Fulvivirga ulvae: one gene and its partner. The protein of the gene in region 2 interacts with the protein of the main gene of each other region in a pairwise test. Links are inferred from orthologs where the notes say so. Each region holds a gene or a part of one and is shown on either strand. Other genes may lie near its edges. The genes, in order: uvrA and uvrB.

Region 1 (6,852 bases), 900 kb from region 2 along the record:
ACTGAAGTTATATATCCTTTTTCTTTCTTCGGTTATTGTAGTGTTGCTCAAACCAAATACACCACCCCGGGCTTGTTTAACCTCTTCCAGAAACAGTGTGAAATTATTAGGATCTTTGCTTTGGTAAGTTACGTTGACTTCAATATCCTCCTTCTTTTCAACATATTCTTCAAACTTATTCATTAAGTCTACAGTGATGCCTGTCATCTTACCATTCTTTTTTGAGGAAAACCCGGGAGATTCAGCATAGGTGAATACCCAGTTTGCTGACCCTTTCGACTTTGCTGTCGCATAGGTATCTCCCTTAAGCTGGGCAAAAAGTAAGGATGTATTTAGCAACAAACCGAGTACTATAGCGCACTGAATTTTTCTTTTGTCAACAAGATGGTTCATAATAATTAATAGTTAGAAAGAATTTAACCTATAATAATCATGAATGAATCAGGCAAATCAAAATGTTTTAAACAAATTCAGTGTGCTCAGTGCCGTATTTATAAAATTTGCACTAAATTATATAACTTATCTATAGAGATTTCTAAGTATGAGCCAATTAGTGTTTTATAGTCTCAAAAAATTTCATTGCGCTTTGCCCCAGATTATCGGCTATGATCTTTTTATAGTAAACACTTTCAAGAAACTCCGAACTCATAAACTCTTCCAGCAACGGGTCCCAGTCATTACTTTTTGGCATAATTATCCCAAATTGCTCGGTATCGATATCACCACCCGGATGTCTTTTTATCGGTTGTCGGTTTTGGATTGCCTCAAAGTAATAGGTAAAATCAGCATTTGTAAACTTTTTAGGATCCTTCATTACATTTTGCATGGCCACGCGTGTTGAAGGCACATATTCTATTTTTAAAGCAGGGAAGTACTTGTTTCTAATATCAGTTAACACTTTTTCATTAGTCGAATTTTTGACGGTTACTGCTGTCATACCCGCAAAAATTTTACTGATATCCGCAACATTGGCTAGTGTAGGTACTGAATTATGAGACAATATCATGCTAATATTGGTAATATAGGGCGGACTGAAAGTATATGTCTTCTTTCTTTCTTCCGTAATGGTGGCACTCGTTAAACCAAAAACACCGCCCTTGCCTTCTCTAACCTGTTTCATAAACAATATAAAGTCATTTGAGGCACTGCTCTCATAAGTGATATTCACCCTGATATTTTCTTTTTGTTCCACAAATTCTTTGAATTTATGCATCAGATCAAATGTAATGCCTGTCATCTTGCCATTGACTTTAGCTGCAAATCCCGGCGCTTCAGAATATGTAAATACCCAATTGGCCGTACCCTTTGCCTTTGCCTCAGCATAGGTGTCTCCTCTGAGTTGCGCAAAGCTATTGAGATATATTGTTTGAGATAAAATTAAAGCAAGACATAGTTTCAAAAATTTGTTCATTATGTATAGGATGGTTTAAATGGATTAGTCCGAAGTTTATCCCATTATAAACACAAAATCAAGCTTTTTATGATAATTCATCCTTTAAAAATCTGGCTGTATAGCTTTGGTCATTCTTAGCTACTTCTTCCGGGATACCGGAACAAACGATTGTTCCTCCACCATTTCCGCCTTCGGGGCCTAAGTCAACTATATGATCGGCAACTTTGATCACATCCATGTTATGCTCTATGATTAACACTGTATTGCCTTTGTCAACCAATCGGTTAAGTACATCAAGTAAATGCTGAATATCCTGGAAATGTAAACCGGTGGTAGGTTCATCCAAAATATACAATGTTTTTCCAGTATCCTTTTTTGAAAGTTCAGTGGCAAGCTTCACCCTTTGAGCTTCGCCTCCGGATAAAGTAGTGGCATGCTGACCTAACGAAATGTAACCGAGGCCAACATCATTCAACGTTTTAATTTTTCGGAGTATTTTTGGCTGGTTTTCAAAGAATTCAACTGACTCTTCTACAGTCATCTCAAGTACATCTGATATAGATTTCCCTTTAAACCTCACTTCCAGTGTTTCACGGTTGTATCGCTTTCCTTTACAGGTTTCGCAAGGTACATGTACATCTGGCAGAAAATCCATCTCTATCAGTCGTAATCCGGCGCCTTCGCATGTTTCACATCGTCCTCCCTTAACATTAAAAGAAAACCTACCAGGCTTATAACCACGAATCTTTGCTTCTGGGAGCTCGGCAAATAATGCCCTTATATCTGTAAAAACTCCGGTATAGGTAGCAGGGTTAGATCGGGGTGTACGGCCGATAGGGGACTGGTCAACCTCTATCACTTTATCCAGATGCTCCAGCCCTTTTACTGATTTATAGGCTAATGGCTCCCTTCTGGACCTGTAAAATTTCTGATTGAGGATAGGGAACAATGTATCGTGGATGAGGGTAGATTTTCCACTACCAGATACTCCTGTAACAAGAGTCAGTGTACCTAAAGGAATCTCAAGGTTGACATTTTTTAGGTTATGTCCACTTGCTCCGATAAGCTTAAGTTTTTTTCCATTGCCTTTTCTTCTTTCTGAAGGCACTTCAATGTTGCGCTTACCCTTGAGGTAATCAGCCGTAGCGCTACCCAGTTCCAGGAAATCATCCGGTGTGCCCTGGGCAACTATATGTCCCCCATGACGACCTGCCCCGGGTCCGATATCTATAATATGATCAGAAGCAAGCATCATATCTTTATCATGCTCTACCACTATTACCGAGTTACCAAGATCTCTAAGATCTTTAAGAGCTTTAATAAGCTTCACATTGTCCCTTTGATGAAGACCGATACTTGGTTCATCCAAAATATAAAGCACACCTACAAGCTGGGTACCTATCTGCGTAGCAAGCCTGATACGCTGAGCTTCCCCACCTGACAATGTTTTTAATGGCCTGTTGAGGTGCAGGTAGTCAAGTCCAACATCTAACAGAAAACCAATCCTTTTTCTTATTTCCTTGAGTACCTCAGCCGCAATTTTATTCTGTTTATCAGAAAGCCGCAGTTCAAGGCCATCAAACCAGCTCCATAAAGTTTTGATGTCATATTCCGCAAGCTGAGATATATTTTGATTATCGATAAGAAAATGTAAGGCTTCTTTTTTCAGCCTGGCCCCATTACACTCAGGGCATGTAACCGACACGGTAAAATCATTTATCCATTGCTGTATCTTATCAGAACCGCCCTCGCGCTGCTTCTCCAAAAACTTGATAATGCCCTCAAACTTGGTATTCCAGTCTGTACCGGGGTATTTGACTGATTTTACTGCAACCGGAACGGAATCTCCATACAGCAAAGTTTTCAGAACATCTTCCGGAATATCCCTGATAGGTGTAGTCAGGTTTACCTTATATCTTTTCAGGATGGCTTCTATTTTTTTAAAAATCCAGATATCCCTGAATTCGCCCAGGGGCAATATTCCTCCCCTGCTTATGCTCAGGGATTTATCAGGAATTACCGATTCCTCAGTTATTTCTTCAATAACTCCCAGCCCGTTACATTTTGGACAGGCACCATAAGGAGAGTTAAATGAAAAGGTATTTGGGGCTGGTTCGTCATAGGATAGCCCGGATTTCGGATCCATTAAATATTTTGAGAAATGATATATCTGGTTTTCCTGATCCAAAAGCATCATTATACCCTCACCTTGTTTTAATGCAGTTGCCAAAGACTGGCTGATCCTATAACGGTCATTTTGATCAACAACGATCCGGTCAATAACTACTTCAATATCATGGGTTTTGTATCGATCAACCTGCATCTTAGGCACTAATTCCTGAAGCTCGCCATCCACACGCACCCGGGAATATCCACTTTTTCTTATCTGCTGAAAGAGTTCTCGATAATGCCCTTTACGCCCTTTCACTACCGGGGCTAGAATAGTGAGTTTCTGCCCGTCATAAGCTGATAGAATATGGTCAAGAATCTGGTCCTCAGACTGCCGCACCATTTTCTCTCCGGTGGTATAAGAAAAAGCTTCCCCTGCCCGGGCATAAAGTAGCCTCATAAAATCATAGATCTCAGTAACTGTACCTACCGTAGAGCGAGGATTCCTGGAGGTGGTTTTTTGCTCGATGGAAATTACCGGACTTAATCCATTGATCTTGTCAACGTCAGGCCTCTCCAGATTGCCAATAAAAGAGCGCGCATAGGCACTAAAGCTTTCCATATAGCGGCGCTGCCCCTCTGCATAAATCGTATCAAAGGCCAGTGAAGACTTTCCGCTTCCGCTAATGCCCGTGATCACCACCAGCTTATTTCTTGGAAATGTAAGGTTTACATTCTTGAGGTTATGCTCCCGGGCGCCCAATATCTCTATACTGTCATAGCCAGTTATATCGAAGTCATCCCCTTGTTTCATTACATCCGCATCAGTGATCATAGGCTATGGTGAGTATTGTTTAATAATCTACAAAATTGGACTTTAGATTGTTTATATCCAACTTCTTTAAAACAATCCGAAACAGGAAACAGGCTAAGGAATAGAATAGCCTCTCACAAGCTCAAGAAGCTCAAACCAGTCTTCCCTGTCAAGGTCAGCGGCCAGGGATTCTACCGAAGACCTGACTCTTTCCGGATTCATAGTGCCTATAACGGGAATTATACCACATGGATGCTTTAACAACCACGAAAGAAGTAAATTCCCAGTTTCCACATTGTATTTGGTAGCAATTCGTTGTACTTCCTGATTTCCAACCAAAGACATCACATTATCCCGACCACCCAAAGGCGACCAGGCCATAGGGTTGATATTATGGGTCATCAGATAATCCAATGTGCCATCAAACATAACTTCACTTTTAAACAGGGATATCTCTATCTGGTTAGTGACCAATGGCTCATCGCTGTACCTGGATAGTAGTTCAAATTGTGTGTTAGTAAAGTTTGAAACACCGAAGTGCAGTACTTTGCCCTGCTTTTTTAACTGACTAAAAGCTGCACTAACCTCTTCAGGCGGCATAAGTGGATCAGGCCTGTGGATCAGCAACAGGTCAATGTGATCCGTTTGGAGATTTTTAAGTGATTGCTCAGCAGAATTGATGATATGTTCTTTCGAGGTATCGTAGTGCTTAATACGGTGGACGGGCCTTTCATCTGCAATAAGCTTAATACCACATTTGGATACGAGTTGAATTTTATCCCTCATCCCTGCATTTTGTTTCATCCAATCGCCAAAAATACTTTCGCAGGTATAGCCTCCATAAATATCGGCATGATCAAAGCTGGTTATGCCGACATCAAGGGCAGCATTGATTAATCCCTCAAGTTTTGCCTGAGTCAATTCATTGATATGCCATTTACCTAATACAAGAGAGGAAAGCTTTAATGAAGAGTTTGATATAGTTCTTAGCTGGGTCATTAGTTAATATGTGGTTATTTCAAGTGCGATTATGCGCAATTAAGATTAGCAGCATCCGCCACCGTCGTAAAAATAAGTTGAGTTTGAGATAAAAATATCGTCCCTATCAAGAGCTGCCAATGCACCGGCTGTTTTGTCACAAACCGCCAGGGGCTGATTGGGCATCAGAATGTGACCTTTTTTATCATCAAAATATTCATCCATACCATAGTAGATGGCCGTTTTACCCGTAAAGATACATGGGCCATCTTCCGGCATAGGGTCTTTAATGGCGCATACCTCTACGCTTTCTATGAAAATGTTTTCTGTAGTATCATAGTGTTTTGGTGATAGGATACGATACGGCCGCTTAGCACGTACCTCTACTGTACCAAAGCCTATATCGGTAATCATTTGGATATAATCTTTTAGAGGCAATGCACCACTAAGACATAACGCTCTCAGGCGCTCATCCCTTTGGAGATTTTCAGGCATTTGCTGATCGCAAATGGGATCGGACAATACCAATCTGCCATGAGGCTTTAGTACCCGGTACATTTCAGTCAGAGCTTTTTTAAGATCTTCTTTAGTAAAAATATTGAACAGGCAATTTTGCGCGGCCACATCTACAGAGGCATCTTCTACCGGCAAGTCAAGCGCATCTCCTTTGCGTAAGTCAATATACTCCGACCTAAACCATGGGTTCTGCTTCTCAGCTTCCTTGAAGTTTTCACCGCTCGCTTGTAGCATTTCATCCACTACATCCAGACCTATGACCCCGGCTTTACGTCGGCTGAAATAGGCAAACTGCAACAGCTCCATACCTCCACCTACACCTACATACAGAACTGTTGGATCATTGACCAGGTCACGAGGATTTACAGTACTGCCACAGCCGTAGTTCATGTCCAGCATCTTTTTAGGGATTTGTAGTTCCGGAAGTTGCCAAACCGGTGTGGTGGTACAACAGAGGCCTACATCAGGGTTTTCTGCGGCTTTTTTGTAAACATCTTTGGTCGTTTGTAAATAAGTCTCCATTACAATCGCGTTATCAGTTCTATATACAGTTCAGTCAGTTTTGGCTCAGCTTTGCCCGCGGCTTCTATAATTTCTTCTATATTGATCGGCATCAGGTTGTCCGGATCACAGTCATCTGTAAGCACGGATATGGCACAACATGGTAGACTCATATGGTTGGCTACTATCACTTCTGGCACGGTAGACATACCTACTACATCGGCACCAATATTTCTTAAAAATCTGTATTCTGCCCTGGTTTCAAGATTGGGACCGGATACAGCCACGTAAACGCCTTTGTTGAGAGTAATGCCTTTTTCAATCGCAATGTCTTCCAGCGTTGCATTTAGTGCAGAATCATATGGATTGCTCATATCTGGAAACCTGGGACCCAACTCATCGAGATTAGGACCTATCAGTGGGTTATCAGGTAGCAAATTAATATGGTCAGTCAGCAACATCATATCTCCTTTCTTCCAGTCAGGGTTCATGCTACCTCCGGCATTGGATACCAGTAAATATTCGATACCCAATAGTTTCA
Region 2 (6,424 bases):
CATAAATGCTATCGTGGATAATCAGCCTTCTGGTAGAGGTACAACGCTGGCCACAGGTACCTACGGCCCCAAACAACGCTCCGGTGATGGCTATTTCCAGGTCTGCATTTTCTGTCATTATTATGGCATTATTGCCGCCCAATTCCAGAAGTGACTTGCCTAGTCTTGCCCCTACAGCTTCACCTACTTTTTTACCCATTCTTATTGAACCTGTAGCAGATACCAGAGGTATCCTTTTATCATTAGACATAAGCTGGCCAATTTTGTAATCTCCGTTGACAACGCATGACACGCCCTCCGGTACATTATTGGCTTCAAATACTTTGGTTATAATGTTCTGGCAGGCAATGCTGCACAACGGGGTTTTTTCTGAGGGCTTCCATATACATACATCGCCGCAAACCCATGCCAGCATGGTGTTCCATGACCATACAGCTACAGGGAAATTGAAGGCAGAGATAATACCTACAATGCCCAGTGGGTGATACTGCTCATACATACGGTGGCTTGGCCTCTCCGAGTGCATGGTTAAACCATGAAGCTGACGCGATAAACCTACGGCGAAATCACAGATATCGATCATCTCCTGAACTTCACCAAGACCTTCCTGATATGATTTTCCCATTTCATAAGATACCAGTTTACCCAGGGCTTCCTTATACTTACGGAGCTCTTCGCCGATCTGCCTCACCACTTCACCTCTTTTTGGGGCAGGTATCAGCCTCCATGATTTGAATGCATTTTCGGCTGTTTTTACTATTTCTTCGTATTGCTCTTCTGTAGTAGTACTTACTTTGCCTATCAGTTTTCCATCTACAGGGGAATAAGATTCAATAAGCTCACCTTTCGAACCCAACCACTTCGTACCAGTTGAAGAACCTGAATTTTCCGTTTGAATTCCTAACGCCTTTAGCGCTTCACTTATACCAAAGTTATCGTTATTCATGATTTGATTTTTTATTTAAAGTGCAAAGCTAAAGAAATGTGGGAAAGGATAGGCGCTCCTTTGTGAAAAAACAATCGATTGAGAAATATAATTTGAGGTTATGCCTTTGTTTACGACAGTGGGCGTATAATGGAAATGATATTACCAGTCAACACCAAATACACCCTTTTCTCCGTCAGGATAGATGCCTTCTACAAGGATACCACCGCTCTTGTTTTCCATGATTTGGTTGAGGTCTCTGATATCACTCACCACCATTTTGTCAATTTTGGTGACGATAAAGCCTTCTGCAAAACCGGCTTCTTTCCATTTCCCTTTTTTTATGGATTTTAGCCTTACGCCACCCTCAATATCATATTCGCTCAACTCTTCAATACTAAGATTTTCCAATATGGCCCCTTCGAGTTCATGTTCATAGCGGTCTGCTACCAGTTCAGTGCTTCCTTCGGTGTTTTTGAGTATGGCAGCTACTTTGCTTTTGATACCACCTCGTATGTAAGTCACCTGTATTTCGTCTCCGGGCCGGTTGCGGGCTACCAGCTCCTGAAGTTCGGAAACATTGGAAACCTCCGATTCATTTATTGCCGTGATAACGTCTCCGGGCTGTAAGCCTGCATCTTCAGCAGAGCTGTTTTTGTTGACATAGCTTATAAATACGCCACTCACTACATTGATACCTTCCGCATCTGCAATGGAGGCATTCATATCTCCAATTCTAATGCCCAACAACCCTCTTTGTACTTTTCCGTATTCCAGCAGGTCGTCCATTACCTTTCGCACCAGGCTTACCGGCACTGCAAAAGAGTAACCTGAATAGCTGCCGGTAGGAGTGGCAATTGCTGTATTAATGCCGATCAGTTCACCATTGAGATTGACCAAAGCACCTCCACTGTTCCCAGGGTTTACGGCAGCATCGGTTTGTATAAATGATTCAATCTGAAGATTATTTTTATCTCTGAGAATACCAATATTTCTAGCCTTTGCACTGACTATGCCGGCAGTAACTGTGGAGTTGAGGTCAAAAGGGTTGCCAATGGCTAATACCCATTCTCCCGGCAGGATTTTGTCAGAATCACCATATTTTACATAGTTAAGATCTGTTTCATTTATTTTAAGCAAAGCCAGATCGGTGGTAGGGTCCGTGCCAATTATTTTGGCAGGGTATGTACGGTTATCATTAAGCACCACTTCTATTTGACTGGCGTTTTCGATTACATGATTATTAGTAGCCAGGTATCCGTCATCTGAAATTATAACCCCGGAACCGGATGACTGAGCGGGGCCTCTGAAAACTCCTTCCAGAGGGTTGATGCTATATTGGCCGGTGGCATATAGTGCCCTGATATGTACCACGCCCGGCACTACTTTGTTGGCGGCATGTATGAAGTTGAGTCCTTTGGGAACAATTATGGAGGTGTCCGAAATAAGGCTGGCATTAGATACCTGCTGCTGGCGTTCTGATATGGATTTATAGGATTGAAAAGATGTATTGTTGCCCGATAAGTAAGTGAAAATAATGGCACTGGAAATAAGTGCTCCAAAGACTGATGAAAGAAAAATACCGAAAAAGAACTGCCGCTTACTCATATGCCTGTTGCTAAAAATGTTTTTGTAATAACGATAATTCGCGGCTTTCAGTTTAATAATGTAAGGAAATTGTACATGTTACTGTTGTCTTTCTTCCTGTAACTTTTTCAGTTCAGTCATTTCGTCGCGTAACTTTGCAGCTTCCATGAAGTTTAGCTCCTTGGCAGCTTTTTCCATGGCCTTTTGTGTTTTGTTGATAAGCTTCTCCAGTTCATCTTTGCCCATGTAAGCCACAACCGGATCAGCCGCCACTGACGGAGCTTCTTCACCTGTATAGTACTTCTTGCCACCTTTCTTTTTATCTGCAACGCCAGTTTGCTGAAGGATTGACTCTTTAGAACGCAATATGGTAGTAGGAGTAATGTTGTGTTTCTCATTATAAGCCATCTGTATGCTTCGTCTTCTGTTGGTTTCATCTATTGAGGTCCTCATGGACACTGTGATGCTGTCGGCGTACATGATCACCATTCCGTTCACATTTCGTGCAGCGCGGCCTATAGTTTGTATCAGCGAACGTTGATTACGTAAGAAACCTTCTTTATCCGCATCCAGAATCGCCACGAGGGATACCTCAGGTAAGTCAAGACCCTCTCTGAGGAGATTTACTCCAACGAGTACATCAAACACGCCCAGTCGCAGCTCTCTCAGGATCTCAACCCTGTCGAGGGTATCCACCTCACTATGAATGTAACGGCACTTAACACCCGCGCGCTCCAGAAACTTCGTGAGTTCTTCTGCCATACGTTTGGTAAGTGTGGTTACCAGCACACGTTCTTCCCTTTTTATTCTTTCATCAATTTCTTCCAGCAGGTCATCTATCTGATTAAGGCTTGGCCTTACTTCTATGATAGGGTCGAGAAGCCCCGTGGGCCTGATGATCTGCTCAACAACTACCCCTTCTGATTTCCTAAGTTCGTATTCCGAAGGAGTGGCACTAACATATACCACCTGGTTAAGCATGGACTCAAACTCATTAAATGTGAGCGGCCTGTTATCGAGTGCGGCGGGCAGGCGAAAGCCAAAATCAACAAGGTTTACTTTCCTTGAGCGATCTCCACCCCACATGGCCCGTACCTGAGGTACAGTTACATGGCTCTCATCAATGATCATTAAATAATCGTCCGGGAAATAATCGAGCAGACAGAACGGTCTGGCGCCGGGCTTTCTGCGGTCAAAGTAACGCGAATAGTTCTCGATACCAGAGCAATAGCCCAGCTCACGCATCATTTCAATGTCAAATTCAGTGCGCTCCTTAACCCGCTTGGCCTCAAGGTGCCGGAGTTCTGTTTCGAAGTGATTTACCTGTGCTACAAGGTCATCCTGAATTTCATGTATGGCAGCGTGGAGGAGATCCTTACCGGTAACGAACAAATTGGCAGGAAAAATAGAAATGATTGTTTCTTCAGAAATAGTTTTTCCCGATTCTGGATCAATCATTTGTATTGACTCGATTTCATCGCCCCAGAAAATAATACGGTAAGCAAAATCACCATATGCAACAAATATATCTACGGTATCTCCCTTTACACGGAAATTACCTCTTTTAAATTCTGCTTCCGTTCTGCTGTACAGGATATCGACAAGGGCAAAGAGCAGTTTATTTCTGGCTATGGTTTCACCCACTTTTAGTTTTATTACATTCCTGCCAAATTCTTCAGGATTACCAATACCATAGATACAAGATACTGAAGCCACTACGATAATATCACGCCGGCCGGTAAGCAGGGAGGAGGTCGTACTCAGTCGCAGTTTTTCAATTTCTTCATTAATAGAAAGGTCTTTTTCTATATAAAGGTTAGAAGAAGGAATAAATGCCTCGGGCTGGTAGTAGTCGTAGTATGAGATAAAATACTCTACTGCATTTTCAGGAAAAAACCTTTTGAACTCACCGTATAACTGGGCAGCCAGCGTTTTGTTATGACATAGCACGAGGGTAGGCCTGTTTACGTTGGCTATTACATTGGCCATGGTGAAGGTTTTACCAGTGCCGGTTGCTCCCAGAAGTGTCTGGAATTGTTCGCCTGATTCAAGTCCTGCTGTCAGTTCATCAATTGCTTTTGGCTGATCGCCGGTTGGAGTATATTCACTGCTTATCTTGAATTTCATAATGAGTTCCTGTGATCCTATTCAAATCTAGAGATTAACGGATAGAAAAGGGTAAGGGTTTGAAGGAAAAAGACAGCAGCCAGGATCTTCTTTAGACGAAAGGTAAAAATACGCCCTTACCCAGCAGGCAAGGGCGTTCTATATAGTGTTTTAATTGATTATTTCCTTAAATAAATAGTGCACAGGTTTGAGTACATCATGGTCTGTGGGTCTCGCAGGAATTGCATAAAATCATCTTTAAATTTTTGCGCAAGCTGTTTGCTGCCCAATATCTCTTCAAATTTTGGCAGCGCAATTTCCATTTTTAAGTCCCAGAGGTAGTCATTCTTCTCATCGATTTTACCCACAATGAAATGGTACGGGCGGATGTCAATGTGCTCCAGTTCAAAACCAGCCAAAAGCCCGTAATGGAGAAGCTTTCTTCCTATCATAGGATCAAAACCTGTTTTTGATAATCCGTCTAATACCTTGTCCAGGTTTTCAATAGTTTCCGGATAGTGGAAAAGCAGTTGACCATCAAGATCCTGTAGCATTACCAGCCCATTTTTTTTGCATGCACGATACATTTCCTTTATGCCTTCAACAGGCTCCTTGAGGTACTCAAGTAAAAATCTGGTGTAAAGAAAGTCAGTAGAATTATCTTGCAGGGGAAGTTCATAAATACTTCCCATGGAGAAATCGGCATTGTGAATGTGCTCGCATTTTTTTCGGGCATTTGCCAGTCGTTCTTCGCTTAGGTCAATGCCTTTAACAGATGCATTTTTAAATTTTTTGGCTATAGAAGAAGCAATGGCGCCAGCACCGCAGCCTATATCTGCTATTCGTGCTTTGGTATCCGTTTTTAAATATGGTAATATAAAATCTTCGATGAATTCATCCGTGTTCACTTTGGCATCCAAACGGCCAGCTTCACGAGGGTCGTCCATAAAGTATTTTACTTGTTTTACGTTAGGTGTATTCATTTATAATTGATTTATGGGGTAATGGTTCCGTTTTAAGAAACCTTTGATTGTTCATTTTTCATTAATAAGTGTTGATGAACCGCTTCTAGTTCATTGACAAGGTAAAGGCACCACTTGTCCAGAACAGTATTATCACAGGTAAAGAAGTTATATGTTCTCATGGTGGACCCGCCATAAGCAATGACGAGTTCTTCATACTCAGGGTCTATCAGCAAAGGAATTTGGTTAATGTCTGCCCTCAAATATTCATTACTTAAGTGGTAGAGCATAGAATTCAACACTTCATTTAGCGTCCATTCCGGCTGTTTTGAGTCAAGGATTATTTCGGTTGAGTTTTCTAAAAGGCTGAAATTTAAGCCGGCCGAAGCTTTATTAATCAAAGTAACACCGAGTATGTTGTTTTTGTTATCTTTAAACGCCAGGACTTTTCGGCTTCTTGACAGGCCGTATTTTTTATAATGCTCGTCAAGATTTGAAAGGTTGAAGTCATCCGTGTCCAGGTCTTGTACCCAGGAGTAAAACTTACCGCGTTCTGAATTTACAAAATGTAGTATATCGGCCTTGTTATCTACATTTAACTCTTCAATATGAATTGAAGAATTTGTTAATTGAATGGGTTTGAGTGGATAACTTAGGAAACTAAATGTGTGCAGATGGCTGTGCAATGATCCTGCCTCAGCTTCCAGATATGAAAACATGTTATTGGCAAATCGGGTCTTAGGTTGGTAGTAAACCTGAATTGCATTATTTACCATAATATCTTCCTTGAGAAGCTCCAGAAAATGAAGTAGAATCAAACGTGTATTTTCAGGTTGATTAGAAA

Evidence for each region.
Region 1: the proteins of uvrB (region 2) and uvrA interact in binary tests that used the Escherichia coli proteins (3 or more experiments, as listed by UniProt). The link is inferred for Fulvivirga ulvae from one-to-one orthologs.

The regions. Positions count from the first base shown.
Region 1 is NZ_CP089981.1:2,495,149-2,502,000, reverse strand. The notes cover bases 1,279-4,666. They hold uvrA (excinuclease ABC subunit UvrA), read right to left. Parts: upstream 4,338-4,666; coding sequence 1,479-4,337; downstream 1,279-1,478. Other genes in these bases: LVD17_RS10355 (aldo/keto reductase), read right to left, coding at 4,431-4,666; LVD17_RS10365 (substrate-binding periplasmic protein), read right to left, coding at 1,279-1,411. Also shown: LVD17_RS10370 (substrate-binding periplasmic protein), read right to left, coding at 1-393; more of LVD17_RS10365, read right to left, coding at 551-1,278; more of LVD17_RS10355, read right to left, coding at 4,667-5,315; arsenosugar biosynthesis arsenite methyltransferase ArsM, read right to left, coding at 5,361-6,332; LVD17_RS10345 (purine-nucleoside phosphorylase), read right to left, coding at 6,332-6,852. UniProt on the Escherichia coli protein: The UvrABC repair system catalyzes the recognition and processing of DNA lesions. UvrA is an ATPase and a DNA-binding protein. A damage recognition complex composed of 2 UvrA and 2 UvrB subunits scans DNA for abnormalities.
Region 2 is NZ_CP089981.1:3,393,057-3,399,480, forward strand. What follows is about bases 2,126-5,085. They hold uvrB (excinuclease ABC subunit UvrB), read right to left. Parts: upstream 4,640-5,085; coding sequence 2,612-4,639; downstream 2,126-2,611. Other genes in these bases: LVD17_RS14325 (S1C family serine protease), read right to left, coding at 2,126-2,533; LVD17_RS14335 (class I SAM-dependent methyltransferase), read right to left, coding at 4,798-5,085. In the rest of the region: amaB (L-piperidine-6-carboxylate dehydrogenase), read right to left, coding at 1-946; more of LVD17_RS14325, read right to left, coding at 1,088-2,125; more of LVD17_RS14335, read right to left, coding at 5,086-5,601; LVD17_RS14340 (hypothetical protein), read right to left, coding at 5,634-6,424. UniProt on the Escherichia coli protein: The UvrABC repair system catalyzes the recognition and processing of DNA lesions. A damage recognition complex composed of 2 UvrA and 2 UvrB subunits scans DNA for abnormalities.